2 regions of the Alteromonas sp. G4i13 genome follow, and region 1 is predicted to be linked to the other one. Evidence: predicted binding sites of a transcription regulator. Region 1 holds the regulator's gene; the other holds the start of a gene.
What was found. Region 1 encodes FliA, which starts transcription of late flagellar genes. Its sites were predicted from a motif close to CTAAAGNTNNNNNNNNNNNNGCCGATA; they were not measured.

Region 1 (11,434 bases):
GTTCCAGGCATGTGTTGTACAAGCAAAATGGGGTATGGAAACTCTGCAGGTAAAGGAGACAGCACTTTTTGAAGCGCCACAGGCCCGCCTGTAGAAGCCCCTATTGCCAAACACTTGTAGTGCTTTCCCGTCGCTCTTACAGACGAAACGGTTGGTTGTTTGGCTGCGTCTTTATGCCCTGATAGCAACCCTGATGTTTTAAAGAACGCCTGCTTTGGCGCATTATCAGGAAGCTTTCTTGCCTCTGTAGAGCGAAACGACGGACGCTTAAGACCAATACCACGACGCGCTATTAAGCGTACTTTTGTACACAACAAGCGCGATGCGTCTTTTCTGTCCTGCGCGATATCTTCAAATTTCTTCGGTAAGAAATCGAGCGCGCCCGCTTCTAACGCATCTAATGTCGCTTGCGCACCATGATGCGTAAGCGAAGAAAACATAAGAATAGGTGTAGGCCGTTTGTCCATTATGGCCTTTACAGCTGAAATGCCGTCCATGACAGGCATTTCAACATCCATCGTTATCACATCCGGCTTAAGCGCTTCTGCTTTTTCAAGTGCATCGCGCCCATTTCTCGCTTCCCCAACAACTTCAAGTTCCCTATCGCCATCGAGTATTTCTTTTACTCGACGACGATAAAAAGTCGAGTCGTCCACGACAAGGACTTTAAAGACCATGGATTATTATTCCTGTTAATTCATCGCCTTAATTGATGGGTTTACGCGCATACCGTTTAAGCAGGCTCGGAATATCTAAAATTAGTGCAATTCCACCGTCTGATGTAATCGTGGCTCCCGCCATACCAGGCGTGCCTTGCAATAATGCATCAAGAGGTTTAATAACCACTTCTTCTTGGCCTATTAGCGCGTCTACTACGAATCCTACTTGTTGTGTACCAATTTGCACTACAACAACGTGTCCCTTTTCTCTATCGATGTTTTTGGGACCTCGAATCAACCATTCACCAAGGAAGAACAACGGAATTGCTTTTGAACGAACTATCATTGTTAGCTGGCCATCGACCGTGTTGGTCTTTTTGATGTCCATATTTATTATTTCGTTCACCGCACCTAATGGTAACGCAAAGGTTTGTTTTCCTACAACAATCATTAGCGTCGGAAGAATGGCTAGCGTTAGCGGAACTTTGATATCCAGTCGCGTGCCTTTTCCTAGCTGTGAATCTATGTTCACGGTGCCGTTAAGTTGGTTAATTTTAGTCTTAACCACGTCCATGCCCACACCGCGACCAGAAATATCACTAATTTCTGTTTTGGTTGAGAACCCTGGCGCGAATATCAAGTTAAACGCTTCAACATCCGACATCCGTGCAGCTGCGTCTGCGTCTAGTACACCGCGACTAATAGCAATTTCTTTAAGCTTTTCAGGATCCATTCCTTTACCATCATCTTCGATGGTTAGAAGAATATGATCGCCTTCTTGAGATGCCGATAGCTGAACCGTACCCATGCGCGGTTTACCCGCTGCAGCACGGTCATCAGGCATTTCAATACCATGGTCGACGGAGTTTCTCACCAAATGCACAAGTGGATCGGCCAGTGCTTCAACCAGGTTTTTGTCTAAATCAGTTTCCTCACCCACAAGCTCAAGGGTTATTTCTTTTTTCAAGCTTCTAGCGAGGTCTCGAACAACGCGAGGGAAACGACCAAACACCTTCTTGATAGGTTGCATGCGGGTTTTCATTACCGCACCTTGCAAGTCGCCCGTTACCACATCTAAGTTGGCAATGGCTTTGGACATGCTTTCGTCGTTACTGTTGATACCCAAGCTTATTAGCCTGTTTCTCACTAGTACGAGTTCACCCACCATGTTCATAATTTGGTCAAGGCGCTTGGTATCTACACGTACTGTAGTCTCAGCAGGAGGCGCAGCTGGTGCCGCCTTCTTCTCATCTTTTTTAGGCGCTGCTTTTGGTGCAGCAGGTGCGCTTGCTTTAGCTGGCGCTGCGGCGCTAGGAGCAGGCGTCGATTTTGGCGCAGCTGGCGCTGCTTGTTTCGCTTTTTGAACCGCTTCTGTTGCTGCCTTATCTACAGGAGGCTCTGGCGCCTTTGAAACGGCTCCCTGCTTGGTAGGCCCTTGCCCTGAGCCATGTAGTTGGTCAAGCAGTGCTTCAAATTCGTCATCGGTGATTTCTTCATCACCAGCTGAACTCGGCGTAACTGGTGCTGGAGCTGGTGTATTTGCCGTTGGCGCAGCTTCTTCACCACCAAACTTGCCTTTGCCGTGTAAATCATCAAGCAACGCTTCAAATTCTTCGTCGGTGATATCGTCGTTATCACTAGCGGCAGCAGGTGCAGCAGCCTTTGCAGGTTCGCTTTTAGCCGCTGAGGACTGTCCTGGTGCCCCAGAGCCATGAAGCTCATCAAGCAGCGCTTCAAACTCATCTTCAGTGATTTCGTCAATACCGCCGCTATCACCAGAACTTGGTGCCTGTGCAGTAGGCTCTTCAACAACTAATTCTGGCTCTTCAATCGCGGGCTCAGGTTCTGACGCCGGCGCGCTTTGTTCACCAAAAATATTCTCATCTGGAGATTCCGGGCGACTTAGTTTGTGTAACAAGTCGACTAGGTGTGCATCTGCTGGCTCTAATGGATCCCGAGCTTTCACTCGTTCAAACATTTCAACCACCACATCTGTGGCTTGCAGAATAATATCCATCAGTTCAGGGGTTAGTGTTCGTTGACCGTTACGCATTACGTCAAAGACGTTTTCCGCTCCGTGACAAATTTCTACTAACTCAGTAAGAGACAGGAACCCTGCTCCCCCTTTAACTGTGTGATAACCACGGAAAATTGCATTCAGCAAATCCGCATCTTCAGGATTGTTCTCAAGATCAACGAGCTGTTCTTGTAATTGTTCAAGTATCTCTCCAGCCTCAACTAGAAAGTCCTGTAATATATCCTCGTCAACATCAAACGACATGCGCCCGCTCCCCTAAAAACCTAAGCTAGACAGAAGATCATCTACATCATCTTGGCCTGACACGACGTCGTCGCGCTTATCGGCATCAATGATAGGGCCTTCTGCCTCTACACCATCAACCTTATCGGCCTTAACGCTGGATGGTTTAGTTTGTTCTGCACCGTCGCGTTCACCAAACATGGTAAGCATGTTAACTAAGCTGTCTTCCACTTCTTTAACCAAGTCGATAACGCGGCGAATAACCTGACCAGTTAAGTCTTGATAACCTTGAGCCATCAATACTTCTGTAAGTAACTGTGTAAGTTTAGCTGACTGTGCCGAACCTTCTTCCAACAATTCGTCTAAGTCTGCGCATAAAGCCTTGAATTCACCCAACTCTATTTGGCGATTCATCAGCTTCTTCCACTCAGGCATAACCTTTTCGATGCGCGCCGACAGCATTTCAGCTATAGGCATGCTCGCTTCAACGGCATCCATAGTAGTATTAGCAGCTTTTTCAGTTTCTTCAATTACGTAGGTTAGGCGGGATTGTGCATCGGGAATATCATCGGTCGCGAGATTTTTAATGCGGTCGTCTATTTGGAAATTATTCAGCGCGTCATGGAGCTGACGCGTCAGTTTCCCTACTTCGGCAAATAACTCAACGTTTTCTTTCATTGAGGCCGCTTCTAATAGGGCATTGGCTGAAGCGTTGTCACCCTCTTCAAGGTAGGTGACAAGCTGTTTTGCTTCTTCCAACGAAATTGGAACGTTTACATTCGTTGACATCCAGTAAACCTCATTTCTCTGGTGAGCGTCTGGATCAACCTAAACGTTCGAATATTTTATCTAATTTTTCTTTAAGTGTTGCTGCAGTGAACGGCTTAACAACGTAGCCATTAACACCTGCTTGCGCAGCGGCAACAATTTGCTCTTTCTTCGCTTCAGCAGTAACCATGAGTACTGGTAGGTGCTTGAGCTTGTCATCGGCTCTAATCGCGCGAAGCAAGTCAATACCCTGCATTCCAGGCATGTTCCAATCGGTAACTACGAAATCGAAATCACCTTGCTGCAACATAGGCAATGCAGTACTTCCGTCATCCGCTTCCTGGATGTTGGAAAAACCCAAATCTTTAAGTAGGTTTTTGATGATACGTCTCATGGTAGAAAAATCATCGACCACGAGAATTTTCATGCTTTTGTCCAAAATAGCCTCCAGTGAGGGGTTAATTGTTATTAATTTCTATTCTTCGTCAGCTTGCCACGACTTCATTCGTGATTTGAGTTTTAACATGGCCTGACTGTGAATTTGACTGACTCTCGATTCACTTACATCAAGAACCTCACCAATTTCTCTTAGGTTCAGCTCTTCATCATAATACAGCGAAAGTACAATCGCTTCTCTTTCAGGTAATGTCGTAATTGCATGGGCAAGCGCTTTTTGGAAAGCGCCTTGCATCAAATCTTCCAGTGGTGCGTCGCTACCTCGATTTTGCTCTGTCGAAATAACATCTTCTGACACACCTAAATCTTCAATACCTACCAGCTTTCCGGCATTTACTTCATTAAGCATTTGGTGATAGTCCTGCAAGCTTACATTAAGCTTATCAGCAATATCAGAATCTCTAGCATCGCGGCCTGTTTCGCTTTCTACTTGCGAAATTGCTTCAGTGATCGCTCGACCATTTCGGTGGACTGAACGCGGTGTCCAATCCCCTTTGCGAATTTCATCTAGCATAGCACCGCGAATGCGAATACCGGCAAACGTTTCAAAGCTGGCTCCTTTTGAACCATCAAAGTTTCGCGCGGCTTCTAATAATCCAATCATGCCTGATTGAATTAAATCGTCTACAAGAACACTAGCCGGCAATCGCGCTATCAAGTGATGCGCTATACGCTTAACCAATGGCGCATGTCTTTCGACTAACTGCGCTTTATCGGTTTGTTGTTGATAAGCGGCTGCCTTGCTGTTCAACGCTGACTTCCTACGGCTTTTTCTGCAACTAATTGTTCAATGAAAAACTCTAAATGGCCACCTGGCTGCGCTGGAATAGGCCATGTTAAGGCTTTACTCGCCAACTGTGTTATTGCAACGGCTGCCGGTGAACCTGGGTAAGCATCGACAATGGCTGTTTGTTTACGCACTGCTTTACGAATGTTCTCGTCAAACGGTACTGTCGCCACTAATTCTAGTGCAACATCTAAAAAACGCCCTGTCACTTTGCTCAATTTACTAAATAGCTCTTGGCCTTCTCGCACGTCGCGCACCATATTAGCCACAACTTTGAAGCGGAAAACACCGTGCTCTCTATTCAGAATTTTTATCAATGCATACGCATCTGTCAATGAAGTAGGCTCGTCACACACAACGACCATGATGTCTTGTGAGGCTTTTGAAAAGCTCAACACCATGTCTGAAATACCTGCCGCTGTATCAACGATAAGCACGTCAATTTGCGAGCGCAGCTCACTAAAGGCACGAATTAGGCCAGCGTGTTGCGTTGGCGACAATTCTGCCATCGACTGCGTGCCTGATGTGGCAGGGGCAATCTTTATTCCGTGCGGACCGGTCACTAATACTTCATCAAGTGTACATTCGCCGGAAAGCACGTGGGATAAGTTTTTCTCAACACGCAAACCTAACATAACGTCTACGTTAGCAAGACCGAGGTCCGCATCGAGAACCATTACACGTTTACCTTGCTTCGCCATGGCGATAGCGGTGTTCAATGTAATGTTTGTTTTACCTACGCCACCTTTGCCACCGGTGACGGCGATTACTTTGATTAACCGTGATTGCTTCATTTTTCTTAAGCTACTCGCTTGGTCGTCAATCATACTGCTTATGCTGTTTTAATTGCGTTGTTACCACTAGTATGATTCAAACCGTACTTTTTATAAAGCTTTGCAGCAGCGGAAACCAAAGATTTCGCTTCTGCAATCTTAATGTCTTCAGGTACTTTTTGACCATCGGTGACATAACTAACCGGTAATTGGTATTCAACCGCTGCACTAAGCACCTCTCCTAAAGAGTAGCACTCATCTAACTTTGTGAAAATACAGCCACTTAGTTCAATATCATCATACGCTTGAATGATTCTCTGCAAAGCAGGATATTGCGTATTTGCTTGCGCTACCAAATATTTTTTAACATTTGGCATTTGTCCGTTATCAAACTGCTTAATTTGTTTAATTAATCGACTATCTCTTTGACTAAATCCAGCCGTATCAATCAATACTAGTCGCTTATGACGAAGTTGGAATAATAAATCCGCAAGTTCTTCACTAGTCTGCGCTTTTCTCACCGTGCAGCCAATAATCTTTCCGTATGTCGCTAGCTGCTCATAGGCGGCAATTCTATACGTATCGATGGTAATCATCGCAACCGACTCTGCACCGTATTTTTGCGCATAGCGGGCAGCAAGTTTCGCAACGGTAGTTGTTTTACCGGTACCTGTTGGTCCTACTAATGCAACAGCACCTTGTGCGCTAAGTATATCGTTTCCTGTCACATTTATGCGATTAGCCAATAGGTTAAGAAGATATACCCATGCATCTCGTTCGTTGTAATGTGACGGCGTATAGCTAATAAGCTGTTTCGCTAACGCGTTGCTTAACCCCATATCGGTTAAACGGGTGATTAGATATTGATGAACAGGTTTTTGACGTTTGTTTTTAGCTTCCATCAAGTCGGCCACTTGATATTGCAATACATCGCGAAGAGACGCTAGCTCTTCCTTGATTTGCGCAAGCTCCGCTGACTGCGTCACAGCGGTATCATCCATACTCGACGCTTGATGCTCTGGGAAAGCGTTCTGACGAACTGGTTCATGAGAAGACTGCTGGGCTTCTACGTCGTCAATAAAGGCTTCTGAGAAGTCTAAGTGCGAAGCAATTTCATTGGCGTGCTTAGCATTTGCTGTCATTGGTTGGTTAGGTTGCGCGGGACTCGCTACGCCATTATTTCCACCGTGCTGCTTTTCTAGCAGTGCTTTAAGGCTATCAGGACCGTCGTCACCAATGATTTCGCTCAAGCTAGGCACTGCCTTTTGGCCAGGTGTTTTTGCAGCTGCTTGTGGAGACGCTTTCGGCGTAAACAACTTCGCTTCAGGTTCTTTGTCGTAGGCTGCGACAAGCTCAATACCGTCAGCGACTTTGCGATTTGACATGATCACAGCGTCACTGCCCAATTCAGCTTTAACTTGGCTTAACGCCTCACGCATATCTTTGCCGAAGAAACGTCTAATTTTCATTGCAACCTCTCCAATCACCCAGTGTCAGATTATTGACCGACCGAACTGACTATTTTTATTTGTTTGTCGTCAGGCACTTCTTGGTAAGACAGAACATGAAGCCCAACAACCGAATATTTTAAGAAGCGAGACAGAACGGGTCGTAGCATGCCTGAGGTAAGGAGTACTGCAGGCTCTCCTTCTAACTCTTGCTGCTGACTGGCTTGCTGCAATGATTTTTGCAGCTTGTCTGCCAGACCTGGTTCTATGCCAGCGCCATCTTCGCCACCTGCTTGAAGTGACTGGTGCAACATCTGTTCCAACTCTGGCGCCAAGGTTATGACAGGTATCTCTTTTGCACCTTGAGTAATTTCTTGGACAATTAAACGTTTAAGGGCAATACGCACTGCAGACACTAAAACATCGGGGTCTTGGCTGCGCGTGCCGTACTCACTGAGTGTTTGAACGATTGTACGCATATCGCGAATAGGCACGCCTTCAAACAATAAGGTTTGCAGTACTTTCACGACGGTGCTTAGCGGAAGAATGTCTGGTACTAATCCTTCAACCAGTTTCGGATGCTGCTTGGCAAGCATATCAAGAAGTTGTTGCGCTTCCTCGTGCCCTAATAATTGATATGCATTGTTAGAGAGTAATTGGCTTAAATGGGTCGCTACAACGGTCGCAGCGTCTACTACTGTGTACCCAAGGGTTTGTGCATGCTCCCGTTTATTGGGCTTAATCCATACTGCGTCCAAGCCGAACGCGGGGTCTTTAGTGGCACGCCCTTCTAATTTACCGAACACTTGCCCTGGATTAATAGCAAGTTCTTCATCGTGACTGATGATGGAATCGCCTATCGTTACGCCTAGCATAGCGATGGTGTAAGTGTTGGGCTCTAAATCCAAGTTATCGCGAATGTGGACAGGCGGAATAAGGAAACCCAGTTCTTGCGATAGTTTCTTACGTACGCCTTTAATGCGCGTCAACAACTCGCCACCTTGGGATTTATCGACAAGAGGAATTAAGCGATAGCCCACTTCCAATCCGATGGTATCTACCTGCTGAACATCATCCCAGCCAAGCTCTTTCACTTCAGGCGCAACCGATTCATCTTTTACCACATTGTCTGGCACTTTGGGCTCTGCGGCCTTTCTCTTTTCTTGGACCGACTGCCAGTAAGCAAAGCCTGCAATCAAGAATGAGAACCCTAAGAATGCGATATGAGGCATCCCAGGAATGATACCCATCACAAATAGAACCCCCGAGGCTATATAGAGGGCTTGATTATTACCAAGCTGACCGCGGATTTCTTTGCCCATTTCCTGGGTCTCGTTTTCACGAGTAACGATAATGGCTGTAGCGACCGAAAGTAACAATGAAGGAATTTGCGCCACCAAACCATCACCGATGGTCAATATGGTGTAGATTTCTATAGCGTTACCGAATGAAAGCCCGTGCTGAATCATGCCAATAAAAAGACCACCGACAATATTAATCAGCATGATGAAAAGGCCTGCGACCGCATCACCCTTTACAAATTTTGACGCACCGTCCATCGACCCGTAAAAATCCGCTTCTGCGGTAATCTCTTCACGGCGTTTACGTGCTTGGTCTTGATCTATATACCCTGCATTTAAATCAGCATCTATGGCCATTTGCTTACCGGGCATAGCATCTAACGTAAAGCGAGCGCTTACTTCTGAAATACGTCCTGCGCCTGCGGTTACAACTTTGAAGTTGATAATAAGAAGAATGGCGAAAACAACAATACCTACGGCGTAGTTACCACCAATCACGACCTCACCGAAGGCTTCGATAACTTTACCTGCTGCATCGCCGCCTTCATGTCCGTAAAGTAAAACAACGCGAGTAGAAGCCACGTTAAGCGCTAGTCTCAAAACGGTAGCGATAAGTAACACCAAGGGGAAAATGCCGAAATCTACTGGACGCTGGGTAAGTACAGCCACCAAGATAATGACTAGCGACAACGCAATATTAAAGCTAAACAGCACGTCCAGTAAGAATGGCGGCATAGGCAATATAACCATGCCCATAATTGCCAAAAGGACGATGGGTGCGCCTAAACCACTGGTAAAATTTTGCAGCTGATTTTTATCGAATCGCTGAAGATAACCGGATAACTGCATGGCTTGGTGTCTCTCTATCAGAAAATTGACGCTTTATGTGAATCTTCTAGTGAGTTTTCAACTAACGTGCCAGCTTTGTGTTTTACGCAAAAGTTATCCAAATCTGAGCTGTAATCATGCGTGATTACTGTCTACAGTGACTTGTATAGAGCGATTAAGATTTTGTATCCGAGGGACATACGAACAGTTTATAATTACGTCACTATTCCTAGGGCCTACTCTTCGTTTTAAAAGGATTATTCATGGTAGTACTACAAAATCGTGTTGCAACGTTTTGTTGGGTCAGCCTTGTCATCATGCTGACTTTTAGTCATGTAGCTCATGCATCTAAACAACCTAACTTACGACAGCGTGTGGAGAATTTGCTAGTTGATTCAGTGGAGATATACGGTTCACAAAATAGTAACCCATCTCGTGTGCACAATAGAGTTTTGGTAAGCGAGGTCTACACTCAACAGGGCTATCAGCTTATATGGTTTGGTACTAGTGATGCTGAAAACCGTCTTCAGGAACTCCTCCATGAAATTGCTGATTCAGAGTTACATGGCTTCTCGCCCGAGTATTACCACGCATCAATGCTCGAAAGTCGCGACGCCAATACGGCACTCTTAGATGTACTAGCAACCGATGCCTTTATCAGTCAAACTCTGCATCGATTAAATGGGCTTGTTAGCCCCGCCAATGCAGATTCGCAGTGGTTCCTTAAGCAAAGAGAAGCGGATCCTGTGGCATCGCTAAATCACGCATTAACTAACGGTGTTTCTGCAACATTGCGGGCCATGTGGCCATCACACCATGAATACCAGTTACTGTTAGAAAAAAAGCGTAGTTTACTCACGGCAGTTTCTACAGTTACCACACAAATTCCAGTTGGCCCAACACTTAAGCTGAACTCAACGAGCGAAAGAGTTGTGTTGCTGAAGTCTCGTCTTTTAGGGCCAGGCACCTATTCAGAGTTATTCGATAAAGATTTACTGGACGCGGTTAAGCAGTTTCAAATGTCTGCGGGCTTAGAGCCAGATGGTATCGTGGGAAGTTCCACTTTAGAAGCATTAAATGCCACCACGTTTTCTTGGTTAGAAAGAATTGATGCAAACTTAGAGCGTTGGCGCTGGCTCCCTCATCAAACTTGGTCAACATATTTACGCGTTAACATTGCTTCGTTTCAGTTGAGAGGATTTACTGAAGGTGAGGAAACATTGGGAATGCCTGTGATTGTCGGTACACCAGTGAGGCAAACGCCCGTTTTCGCTGAATCAATGAAGTATATGGTGTTTAACCCCTACTGGACCGTGCCTTTCAGTATAGCCACTAAAGACAAGCTGGCGAAATTAAAAACCAATCCTTCTTTATTGGTTGAGCAAGGTTACGAAGCCCAGCCCGCCGGTGTCAGCGGCTTCAGCCCTGTCGATGAGTTTGATTGGACAAATGTTAGCCGTGGTACATTTCACTATACACTCAGACAAAAGCCCGGTCCGCACAATGCCCTTGGTAAAGTGAAATTCATGCTTCCAAATAAGCATGCCATTTATCTTCACGACACGCCCGATCACAGCCTTTTTTCGAAATTAGAAAGGAACTTCAGCTCTGGCTGCATCAGAGTCTCTAACCCTTTGAAGCTGTCTCAATGGGTACTCACTCATTCAGGCCAGACAGAGGCAATACCGCAAGCTGAGCAATTACTTCAAAGTGAAGAGACCAGTACACTATATTTGAAGAAACCTATACCTGTTCTTATTGTGTACTTCACAGCGTTTGCAGATGAAGCAGGAACCATTGTATTTCGCCGCGATGCATACAATCGGGACAGCCATATTATTGAGAAATTGAAGGAGTTTAAACGTGCGTAAGTGTTTGTTAGTGCTGATTGCTCTTTTAACTGTAGTGCGCGCCAGTGATGCGTTCTCCTTTGACAATGACATGCTCAACTCTAAGCTTGCTATTAATGGAAATACGGTCCCCTACCCTATTTTCTCTATTTTCGTAATGCCGAATAAAACGTTCACTGTTGAGTTTGACAACAAAAGCCATACTGGGAACTTTCAATTTCACCATGCGAACGGTGAGGCACTAAAGACGAGTTCGAACCTTCCAATAGTTAGCGGGGTTGTGGGGAAAGCGCCAATAATGGCA
Region 2 (11,434 bases), on a different contig from region 1:
GTCGAAGTCAACAACCTGCGCATAAGTACCTATTTTATGAATATGCTCATTCAAATTTTTGTCACCGTTAGCATTAAGCATACACATCACAAAGCCTTTATTTTCAGCACATGCCTGCTTAACCATTCGCACGTATCGTGGCTCAAAAATGCGCAATGCCATTCTACCTTCCGGCAAAAGGTGCGCAGATAAAGGAAATAAAGGAAAACGTTCTACACTCATACTCAGCACTTCCGAAAACACGAAAATAATTACGCAAGTGAGAACAATTAGGATCGAATGGGAAAATTTTTCACATATAAATGGAAAAACATGATCTTTAGCACGACGATTAATGTAATTTAGTTTTTTAATAAAACATTAACAGATTTCATATCAGAGACTTGCAATTTGAACATGAAAATAACCGCGAATTTTTTTAAGCGTCGACATTACCGATATGCAAATCTGATTTTGAATTATGAGTTAAGGAAAGGCCATGGACGTCATTGGACGCTTTTGTAAAATTTACACAGATATATGTCAAATTTCTCCAGACGACCTAGAACATATCTATGCCAACGACATACTGTTTATCGACCCAATCACTACACACCATGGCATTGATGAAGTAAAACGCTATTTTTCCAACTTATTGACGCAAGCCGAAAGCTGTAAGTTCGACATTGCGGACATTTTTTCTTGCTCGCCCAATGGCACAGAAGAGCATCCATCAAGTCATTCAAAGGTTACCCATATCGCAAATTGGACGATGACCCTTACGCTGAAAGATAGTGATAAGCAAATTACGCTAGATGGCACCACGCAACTTGGTGTCAACGATGACAGCATTATTTACCACAAAGATTATTACGACTTGGGCGAAATGGTCTATGAGCACGTACCCATCCTAGGTTTTGTCGTTAAAAAAATTAAAGGGAAGCTAGCAAAGTGAAAAGTATTCTAATTACTGGCGCCACTTCGGGTATTGGTAAAGCATTAGCAATAACTGCTGCAAACAGCGGTTATCAAGTGATTGCCTGTGGTCGAAATGAAGACACACTCAACGAGCTCAGTAAGTACAATAATATCAGCGCATGCCAGTTCGATGTCACTGATCTTAACGATACTCGACGGGCGCTAGCAACGGTTAAATTTGACATTGCTGTACTCAACGCTGGTACCTGCGAATATGTAGATATCGACGACTTCGAGCCAGACATGTTTCGTCGCGTATTCGAACCTAATTTCTTTGGCGTTGTTCATTGTGTAGACGCTCTTCTTCCACGACTTAAGCAAGGCGACAAGCTTGTGATTGTTGACAGCATGGCTCGCCTACTCCCTTTCACACGAACGCAAGCGTACGGTGCGAGCAAAGCTGCCCTGCATTATTTTACTAAATCATTAGAAGTAGACCTTCACCACAAAGGCGTGAAAGTGCAAGCGGTGTCTCCTGGATTTGTAGAAACGCCCCTCACAGATAAAAACGATTTTGAAATGCCAATGAAAATTAGCGCTGAAGAAGCCGCTGACGCTATGCTTAAAGGAATAGAGGGCAACAAACAAACAGTTTTCTTCCCTCGGTTCTTTGGTTTTATTCTGCGCTTTATGCATATACTGCCAACCCCACTGCAAAAGCGATTGTCGTTGGCAATGAGAGAAAAACAATAAGAGAAGATGAATGAACAATAAGATTGCCATCATTGGCACAGGTATTTCTGGTTTGACCTGCGCGCACCTTCTAAATAGGCAGCACGACATCACAGTGTACGAAGCAAATGACTATATAGGTGGTCATACTGCAACGAAGAAAATAAGCGACAACGGGGAAACTCACCATATCGATACAGGTTTTATCGTTTTTAATGATTGGACCTATCCTAATTTTATAAAGCTCATTAATCAGTTAAACGTTGAGTATCAACCAACAGAGATGAGCTTCTCTGTAATGAGTAAAAAGGCAAACCTCGAATACAACGGCAATAACTTAAACAGTTTATTTGCACAGCGGCGTAATATTCTGAGGCCTAAATTTTGGCGCATCGTGAAAGACATATTGACGTTTAACAAAGCGTGTAAAGCGATGGTCGCAGAAAACCGTGATACTTCTTCACTTACGTTAGAAGACGTCATTAGAGAATTAAAACTAAGCGATGACTTTGCACGTTATTATATTTTGCCTATGTGCGCCGCAATTTGGTCAAGCAGCTTAGAGCAAACGAGAAAGTTTCCACTCACGTTCTTTTTGCAGTTTTTCAACAACCATGGCTTGCTCAATATTACCGACCGTCCTCAGTGGTACACAATTAAAGGTGGGTCAAGCCAATACATTCCGCATTTAATCGCACCATTTGAGTCTAAGATAAAACTATCGACGGCCGTTCTGTCGGTAGCGAAAAGCGATGATAAGTGGCAGGTTACCGACTCTTCAGGCAACGCTGCGATGTATGATCATGTGGTATTTGCGTGCCACAGTGACCAAGCGTTAAAAATGATTCACTCACCGACTTCGCTGCATCGAGATATCCTTGGAAATATCCCTTACGCAGAAAACGACGTGGTGATGCACAAAGATATTTCACAGTTGCCCAAAAGAAAATTAGCTTGGGCGAGTTGGAATTACAGCTTAAAAGAAGACGCAAGTGAGGAAGCCCGCCCCGCTTCTGTCACTTATAACATGAATATTCTTCAACGCCTTGAAGCACAAAGCACCTACTGTGTAACGCTAAATAATACGGCGGAAATAGACCAAAAGAGTATTCTTCGAAGCTATCAGTACGCACATCCGCAATACAGTGCCAGCATGGTCAACGCGCAGGCAAGAAGAAATGAAATTTGTGGCGTAGACAACTTACATTTTTGTGGAGCCTACTGGTATAACGGTTTTCATGAAGACGGCGTAACTAGCGCACTTGATGTTTGTTCTCGCTTTGGTGAAGCCCTGTGATAGAAAGTGCCATCTACAAGGGTAAGGTTTATCACCAACGGTTTAAGCCTACCCAGCATAAATTTGACTATGACATTTATTTATTTTGGCTAAAGCTTGAGAGCAACGAACTCGAAACCTTGTCCAGTACGTTAAAACGCTTCTCTGCATACAATAAGGCTAGAGTGCGTTTCAAGCGTGAAGACTATTTAGGTGATCCTTCTTTACCTCTAGGTCAGGCAGTAATAGACAGAATGACAGAGTTAAACGGAGGGAAGACGCTTCAAGGCGATGTCTTTATGCTGGGACAACTGCGTATGTGGGGGCTTTATTTCAGCCCGGTGAATTTCTATTACCTACGCAATACCGAAGGTAAGTATACACATATGCTTGCCGAAGTAAGTAATACGCCGTGGAATGAGCGTCATCACTACCTTGTAAATCTAGATACTCAAGACGATACGCCAAAAGCTTTTCATGTTTCCCCGTTTAATCCAATGGATATGACCTACAAATGGTCGATATCGCAGCCGTCGGCTAGACTGTCACTTGCGATGGATTGTGTAAGAGGCGACAAAGAGTTCAGTGCAGGGATTAATTTGACTAAATTTACTTTAGATAATGCGAATCTATCTGCGGCACTTAAACGTATACCCAGTATGACAATAAAAACTGTGGCTGGAATTTATTGGCACGCGCTTAAACTATTGCTTAAACGAACGCCACTGTATACACACCCAGAAAAAAGTCAGGAACAATAACAATGTCTTTTGGTGAATCTTTACTACTGACCACCTCAGAGGTCTCCTTTGTAGATAAAGCGTGTAGAACTCTATTCCTACAATGCTTAAAACAACTGCCTTTTGGCAGTTTAACCATTCAAGAAAACGGCGATGTCGTTGCGCGTTTCGGCACAGACGAAAGCGATTTGCGAGCAACGGTAAATATCAAGGATGTACAAGCCTATCGACGCTTATTGCTTGGCGGAAGTGTGGGCGCCGGAGAAGCATTCATGGATGGGTTATGGGACAGTGACGACGTAACAGCCGTGGTAAGAGTGTTTGCTAGGAATTTATCTACCCTTGACGAATGGGAGAATAAATTTAAATGGGTGACTATGCCCATCAACAAGATTCAACACTTTGCACGTCGAAATACAAAGGACCAAGCCAAGAAAAATATCGAGGCGCATTACGATCTGGGTAATAAGCTTTATACCCACTTCCTTGACCCAACAATGATGTATTCGTCAGCCATATACCCAGATCCGAATGCAACTCTCAATGATGCACAAAATTACAAGCTCAAAGCCATTTGCGACAAGTTACAGCTTAGCGAAACCGATCATCTTCTAGAGATTGGCACGGGCTGGGGCGGGCTAGCCGTCTATGCTGCTAAGCATTATGGTTGCCGCGTAACGACCACTACCATTTCAGAAGAGCAGCATGCATGGGCAAAAGAATGGATTGCCCGGGAAGGACTTGAAAGCAAAATCACTTTGCTGAAAAAGGACTATCGCCTACTTGAAGGCAAGTACGATAAGCTCGTGTCTATCGAGATGATTGAAGCTGTAGGCAAACAATTTTTAGGAAATTTCTTTGAGAAATGCTCGTCACTTTTAAAAGACGACGGCCTAATGCTGCTTCAGTCAATAACCATTGATGACAGACGTTACGACAGCTATTCAAATAGTGTCGACTTTATTCAAAAATATATCTTTCCGGGTGGATTTTTACCTTCTCAGCACCAGCTTAACGCTCACCTGAAAAAGTATACTAATATGATGATTCGTGACTTACACGACATCGGGATTGACTATGCGAAAACATTGAACCATTGGTATGAAGCATTTATTTCTGCAAAAGATGAGCTTTTAAACGACGGTTATGACGAGCGTTTTATGCGAATGTGGACCTACTACCTGAAATATTGTGAAGGTGGTTTTTTAGAAAGAACAATCAGTACCGTTCAGCTTGTGATTTCAAAGCCTCATTACAGACTTGATTTGGCTCGTGTTTAACAACGCTAATTATCGATAGTAGTGACAAAAAAGCGGCGCCCTTTTGGCGCCGCTTTCTTGTTTGAAGCTGACTCTTGGTCGAAGCACTACTCATCTACAACTGATATAGGCTTCGACAGCATTGGCTTACCCTGATTGATATTAATTTCAACGCGGCGATTTTGCGCTCGGTCTGAAGGTGTAGTGGCATTTTCTACAATTGGATCGGTATCTGCCTTACCCACTACCGACATACGACTTTCGTCAAACCCTGGCGCGGTACGCATGGCTTCAGCGACCGCGACAGCGCGCTGCGCTGACAAGTCCCAATTAGAACGATAGAGTTCATTAGCAATATGCTGGCCGTCACTGTGCCCTGAAATTTCGATTTCTCCAGGCACATCCGCCAACAGCGTACCTATTTTTCTCAACACCGGTTGGAATTGGGGCTGCAAAAAGGCCGAGCCCGCCGAGAAGGAACCGTTTTCACGGATTCGAATGGTTAACTGCTGACCCAACGATTCCATTTCCACCGAACCATCTAGAATTTGTTTTTCTAATTGCTGCGCTACTTTTTTCATCAGTTCAGCCATTTGCGACTGATCGGTGCTTTGTTCAGCCGATGAAGACGATTCTGTAGCAGTTTGTTGAGATTGTCCGCCACGCTGCTCGCCGCGCTGCTTCTGCCTTCCGCCGGCAGAATCCTCATTACCAGCCTGAAATTCCAGCATTTGCTGGGTCATTTCGTTGGTTTGCTGCTGAATGGACTCAATAGGCGTAGGGTCAGGCTTGCCAGGTCGAAACTCCATTGCAATCACACTGGTACCCTTTGGAATATCTTTTACTTCAATTTTATTTTGCACACCAAAGGCAAACTTCATAGAGCCTGCAATTTGTTTAAACTTCAGTACGTCCATTTCCGAAAACGAAAGTAGCAGTACAAAGAAGCACATAAGCAATGACATTAAGTCTGCGAAGGTTCCCATCCAGGCTGGAAGTCCCTCGGGGGGACATTTTGGGCATTCTTCTTCGGCCATTACTCTTCCTCTGCGCTTCCGCGTTTACTCGCCGCAAGGTAGTTCTTTAATACCCCTTCGATAACACGTGGGTTCTGGCCGTCGGCAATACCCACAATACCGTCAAGAACAAGACTCTGGTTTAACTTCTCCTCTCCAGCTCTTACCGCCAGTTTAAAGGCAATTGGCAAACACACGACGTTGGCAAAAAAGGCACCGTACAGCGTGGTTAATAGCGCTACCGCCATAGCAGGGCCGATAGCTTTAGGGTCATCCATGTTTGAAAGCATGGCAACCAGACCGATCAAAGTACCAATCATACCCATCGCAGGTGCTACGTCGCCCATTCCTTTAAATATAGAAGCGCCGAACTCATGCCTTTCCGTTGTCATAGAAATATCTTTAGCTAACGTTTCTCTCACCACTTCAATGTCGTGACCGTCAACCAGCATGTCCACACCCTTTTGCATGAACTCATTTGAAATTTCCGCTTCTTCTAATGCCAGAAACCCGCCTTTACGTGCAGCATCTGCCATTTCAACAATCTTCTCGATTAGCTCTTCAGGCGTTTCAATTTTGAACATGAACGCTTTGCCAGCAACTTTACCCGCACTGAAGAATTGACCCAACGTAAACTGAGATAGGACAACAAATAGTGTTCCCCCGAATACAATAAGTATTGATTGCACGTCGATGAACATGCCCAAGCTGCCGCCCAGAATCATAGCCATCACTATGAAACCAATGGCGCCCAACATACCTATGACGGTTGCTAAATCCACTCACTCTTCCCCATTTATGCGCAGTCAGTGCTGTTAGTGTACAAATACCCTATCGGCAAAAGATAGAAATACTAAAACGACATTATTGAAAAATATCACATTTATTTGTTTATTATGAAGTAGGTTCTATGCAAAAGCGCAGCTTTGTCTTTTTTCTAAACTAAAATACCTAGCGCTTTTTCAGCGCCTTACTTTTTCCTTCACAGTAAATAACACGGTTACTTCTGAAAGGTTAGTGAACCCTGCATCGAATATAGCACAATTTGCTTGTATGTTGCCTTTTGAACTGGATGAAAAAAAAGCTATGTTACTGTGATATAGGCGATATACGGACAAACCATTTGACCCTTGTGCAACCCTCGGTTAATGTGCGCGGTATACGTATTTTGGCCACTATATTGAGTGTTTTTATGACGACAGAAAAAGCATCAGCGTCTTTTGAAGAAACTTTATCAGAACTAGAAGCTATCGTTAACGAAATGGAAAGCGGTGATCTGCCTCTTAATAAAGCACTAGAAAAATTTGAGCGCGGTATAGCACTTTCCCGCCAAGGCCAACAATCTCTTGAAAACGCCGAGCAAAAAGTAAAGATACTGCTCAGTGAACAAGGCGAAGAAACGCTCCATCCTCTTCCTGAAAGTGAACAGCCATAAATCGTTCATTTTTAACTAACAGGCAATCTATGAATTTTTCTGCTTTGCATCAGCAAGTTAAACAGCAAACTGATGCATCTCTTCTTACATTAATTGACGAATTACCCGATTACGCGCCGCGCTTGAAAGACGCAATGCGTCACGCCTTACTTGCTGGCGGTAAACGGATGCGGCCACTACTTGTTCAAGTAGTAGGTAACACCTTAGACGTGCCCAAAAAAGACCAAATGGCTATTAGTATGGCCATTGAATGTGTGCACGCCTACTCGTTAGTCCACGACGATTTACCAGCCATGGACGACGACGACTTGCGCCGCGGTATGCCAACCTGCCATATCGCCTTTGATGAGGCTACCGCTATTTTAGCTGGCGATGCGCTGCAGGCACTTGCATTTACAGTGTTAGCTGATGCGCCATTAAGCACGTATGCTGAAACAAAGCGTAGCCAGTTACTGTCTGTACTTGCGAAAAGTGCGGGTTACATAGGTATGTGCGGTGGGCAAGCTATCGATTTAGCCAGCACCGGCAAAACCATCTCGCTAGAAGAACTAAAACAGCTGCATAGATTGAAAACCGGTGCATTGTTAAAAGCCTGCGTAGAAATGGTCGCCATTGTTAGTGAAGGCTTACTGCCTCAAACTAAAATTGACTTAATGGCTTATGCCGCGGATATTGGGCTAGCTTTCCAAGTTCAAGACGATATTTTAGATGTGGAAGGCAGTAGCGAAAAATTAGGTAAGCCCGCGGGGTCAGACGAAGCGTTAGGGAAAAATACCTTTCCAGCCAAACTTGGTATTACAGGCGCTAAACAAGAATTAGAAATGCTTCACGATAATGCACTTCAAGCATTGGCGCGTTTACCCTACAATACTGACAGTTTAATTGCGTTTAGCGAGCTTTTGGTAAAACGCGACCATTAGCCACGCGCCATGTTGAAAAAGATAATAAGTACATGAGTTTAGATCTCCAACATTACCCAACGCTTGCGCTTGCGCAAACACCCGATAAATTGAGGCAGTTGCCCCAAGACAAATTACGCGAGCTCGCCGATGAGTTGCGTGAGTACTTACTTAACAGCGTAAGCCAAACTAGTGGGCACTTTGCATCTGGTTTAGGCACAGTGGAACTGACCGTCGCTTTGCACTATGTGTACGACACCCCTTTCGATCGATTGCTGTGGGATGTAGGTCACCAAGCTTATCCGCACAAAATCCTTACAGGCCGTGCAGAGCGCATGAGCACCATTCGCCAAAAGAATGGTCTGCACCCTTTCCCATGGCCGCCTGAGAGCGACTACGACACCTTTGCAGTTGGTCATTCGTCTACATCGATTAGTGCAGGGCTGGGCATGGCTGTGGCTGCCGAAAAAGAAGGCAAAAACAGAAAGGTTGTAGCGGTAATTGGCGACGGTGCAATGACCGCTGGTATGGCGTTTGAAGCCCTTAATCACGCTGGTGATATCAAGAAAGACATGGTAGTTGTACTTAACGACAACGAAATGTCTATTTCTGAAAACGTAGGGGCGTTGAACAGTCACTTAGCTCGCTTGCTTACAGGCAACTTTTTCAACTCTATACGCGATGGCGGCAAAAAGCTGCTAAGCAATGTACCTCCTATTAAGGAGTTTGCCAGCCGTGCAGAAGAACACATTAAAGGCATGGTTGTCCCGGGCACGATATTTGAAGAGCTTGGCTTTAACTACATTGGCCCTATCGATGGCCACGACGTAAATGGTGTTGTCGATACGCTACGCAATATGCGCAAGTTTGACGGCCCGCAGCTACTTCACGTAGTCACCAAGAAAGGTAAAGGTTACGCGGTTGCTGAAGAAGACCCTATCAAGTTCCACGCGGTACCAAAATTCAATCCGGCTGACAACGCTTTGCCAAAATCTAAGCCTTCAGCCCCTACCTACTCTGCAATCTTTGGGAAATGGCTGTGTGATATGGCGGCACAAGACCCTAAGCTAATGGCGGTAACGCCAGCCATGCGCGAAGGTTCAGGCATGGTTGAGTTTTCTCAGCGTTTTCCAGAGCAGTATTTCGATGTTGCGATTGCTGAACAGCACGCGGTGACCTTTGGCGCAGGCCTTGCCAAAGACGGTATGAATGCGGTTGTTGCTATTTATTCGTCGTTCCTGCAGCGCGCCTACGACCAGCTCATTCACGATGTGGCGATTCAAGACTTACCCGTATTGTTTGCCATTGATAGAGCCGGTATTGTTGGCGCAGATGGCCCTACTCACCAGGGGGCGTTTGATATCGCTTTCCTTCGCTGTATTCCGAATATGGTGGTTATGGCTCCTTCAGATGAAAATGAATGTCGTCAAATGCTCTACACGGGTCACAAGCTACAAAAACCAGCTGCTGTTCGTTACCCTCGCGGTGCTGGCATGGGTGTCACGCCTGACGAAGCTATGACAGAGCTTGAGATTGGTAAATCTCGTACGTGTCGAGAATCATCAAAAGGCAAGTCTGAAAGTATCGCCATTTTAAACTTTGGCTGCCTACTGCCCTACGCGCTTGAAGCTGCAGAGGCGATTGACGCTACCGTTATCGACATGCGTTTCATTAAGCCGTTAGACGGCGACGCAGTATTAAAAGCTGCCAGTGAGCACAGTGCACTTATTACGTTGGAAGACGGCTGTATTATGGGGGGAGCTGGCAGTGCGGTGCTTGAACACCTACAGCAAAATGGCGTATTAAAAGCGGTGAAGATGTTAGGGCTGCCTGATAGCTTTATATTGCAAGGCACTCAGCAGGAAATGTACAAAGAGCACGGCTTAGATGCTGAAGGTATTATTGCGGCGGCTAGCAGTTTAAGCGCTAACTAATTAAGCTTTAAAATCATTACTAAGACATTAAAAAGCCCGCTATTTTGCGGGCTTTTTCGTAAATAGTTTGCTCACCGTCAACTGGCTTTCCTTTGAGGTAAGTCTAACAAAATGGCGGCGAATATTCGTAATGAATTAAAACAAAGCCAATGCGGCAGGCCAAAACGCTATTAGTAAATGTAGACAACCGCATGCCATGGCGCCAGCGATAAGATCATCAAGCATAATGCCTGTACCGCCGTGTAAGCGCTTATCTATGATACCTATTGGCCAAGGCTTCAAGATATCGAAAAGCCTGAATAGAACAAAGCCTACAAGTAAAGAGGACGCTGAAATAGGTACAAACAGAAAGGTCACAAACATGCCCGCTATTTCATCCCACACTATAGAGCCATGATCGTGAACCTGCATATCGTCAGCAGTCTTGCCACACAGGTAAATGCCTACAACTGAGAATATCAGCGTAAGCGCGATAAAGGAAATTAGGGAAATCTGGCTACAGGCAATAAGTAGGGGCAACGCAGCAAGTGAGCCAAAGGTTCCCGGCATGAAAGGAATAAGTCCACTGCCAAAACCTAGTGCAAGAAAATGCACGGGATTTTTCATACTCACTCTAGCGCGAAACTCAGCCTGCATGCTTTTTCCTTTTTATTGCTTTTGTCGGACAAATAGGCCGCCTAAAAGGCGTGCTCGTAACCTGACACGTTAACAGGTGTGTACTTTTCGTTGTCTTTGAGCAATGAAAGTGTGCCGTTATGACCGGTTAATTGGCCAATACATGTGGCTTTCACGTTTGTGCTTGCCAACGAGGTTTCAAGACTTCCGCGCTGCTCTTCACTTACAGTGAAGATAAGCTCATAGTCATCGCCTGCAGACAGCGCGTATTCGATAGCTTGCTCTGGTGTAACCGCGCTTGTTAATGCTCGTGACAACGGTAAACGCTCTACATGAACATTTGCACCGCAATTAGACGCTTTTAGGATATGACCTAAATCTGAAATTAAACCATCAGAGATATCAATGCACGACGTTGCAATACGTCGGATAGCTGTGCCCACCGCTACGCGAGGAGTTGGGAAGTAATGACGATTTACCAAGACATCTTTCGCTTCACCGCTTACACTCAGCTTATTTTGCAGGATGTCTAAACCTGCACCTGCGTCACCAAGCGTTCCTGTGACATAAAGCCAATCTCCCGGCTTAGCGCCGCTACGCGTTAGCTCAGAACCCGGCGGTATAAAGCCTT

Region 2: the regulator FliA is predicted to act here: its motif matches at 6,753-6,779, upstream of pomA (flagellar motor protein PomA).

The regions. Positions count from the first base shown of each region.
Region 1 covers NZ_JBHNYX010000001.1:183,283-194,716, reverse strand. Annotated here, with positions in the region: gene ACFI6J_RS00905 (protein-glutamate methylesterase/protein-glutamine glutaminase) at 1-677, opposite strand, end outside; gene ACFI6J_RS00900 (chemotaxis protein CheA) at 706-2,940, opposite strand; gene ACFI6J_RS00895 (protein phosphatase CheZ) at 2,953-3,708, opposite strand; gene cheY (chemotaxis response regulator CheY) at 3,743-4,126, opposite strand; gene ACFI6J_RS00885 (RNA polymerase sigma factor FliA) at 4,163-4,894, opposite strand; gene ACFI6J_RS00880 (MinD/ParA family protein) at 4,891-5,757, opposite strand; gene flhF (flagellar biosynthesis protein FlhF) at 5,763-7,172, opposite strand; gene flhA (flagellar biosynthesis protein FlhA) at 7,202-9,301, opposite strand; gene ACFI6J_RS00865 (L,D-transpeptidase family protein) at 9,544-11,151, shown strand; gene ACFI6J_RS00860 (D-Ala-D-Ala carboxypeptidase family metallohydrolase) at 11,144-11,434, shown strand, end outside.
Region 2 covers NZ_JBHNYX010000023.1:67,260-78,693, reverse strand. Annotated here, with positions in the region: gene ACFI6J_RS12830 (LON peptidase substrate-binding domain-containing protein) at 1-222, opposite strand, end outside; gene ACFI6J_RS12825 (nuclear transport factor 2 family protein) at 479-934, shown strand; gene ACFI6J_RS12820 (SDR family NAD(P)-dependent oxidoreductase) at 931-1,650, shown strand; gene ACFI6J_RS12815 (NAD(P)/FAD-dependent oxidoreductase) at 1,661-2,926, shown strand; gene ACFI6J_RS12810 (DUF1365 domain-containing protein) at 2,923-3,666, shown strand; gene ACFI6J_RS12805 (class I SAM-dependent methyltransferase) at 3,669-4,925, shown strand; gene ACFI6J_RS12800 (flagellar motor protein MotB) at 5,012-5,941, opposite strand; gene pomA (flagellar motor protein PomA) at 5,941-6,702, opposite strand; gene xseB (exodeoxyribonuclease VII small subunit) at 7,113-7,355, shown strand; gene ACFI6J_RS12785 (farnesyl diphosphate synthase) at 7,385-8,275, shown strand; gene dxs (1-deoxy-D-xylulose-5-phosphate synthase) at 8,308-10,188, shown strand; gene ACFI6J_RS12775 (phosphatidylglycerophosphatase A family protein) at 10,324-10,824, opposite strand; gene thiL (thiamine-phosphate kinase) at 10,866-11,434, opposite strand, start outside.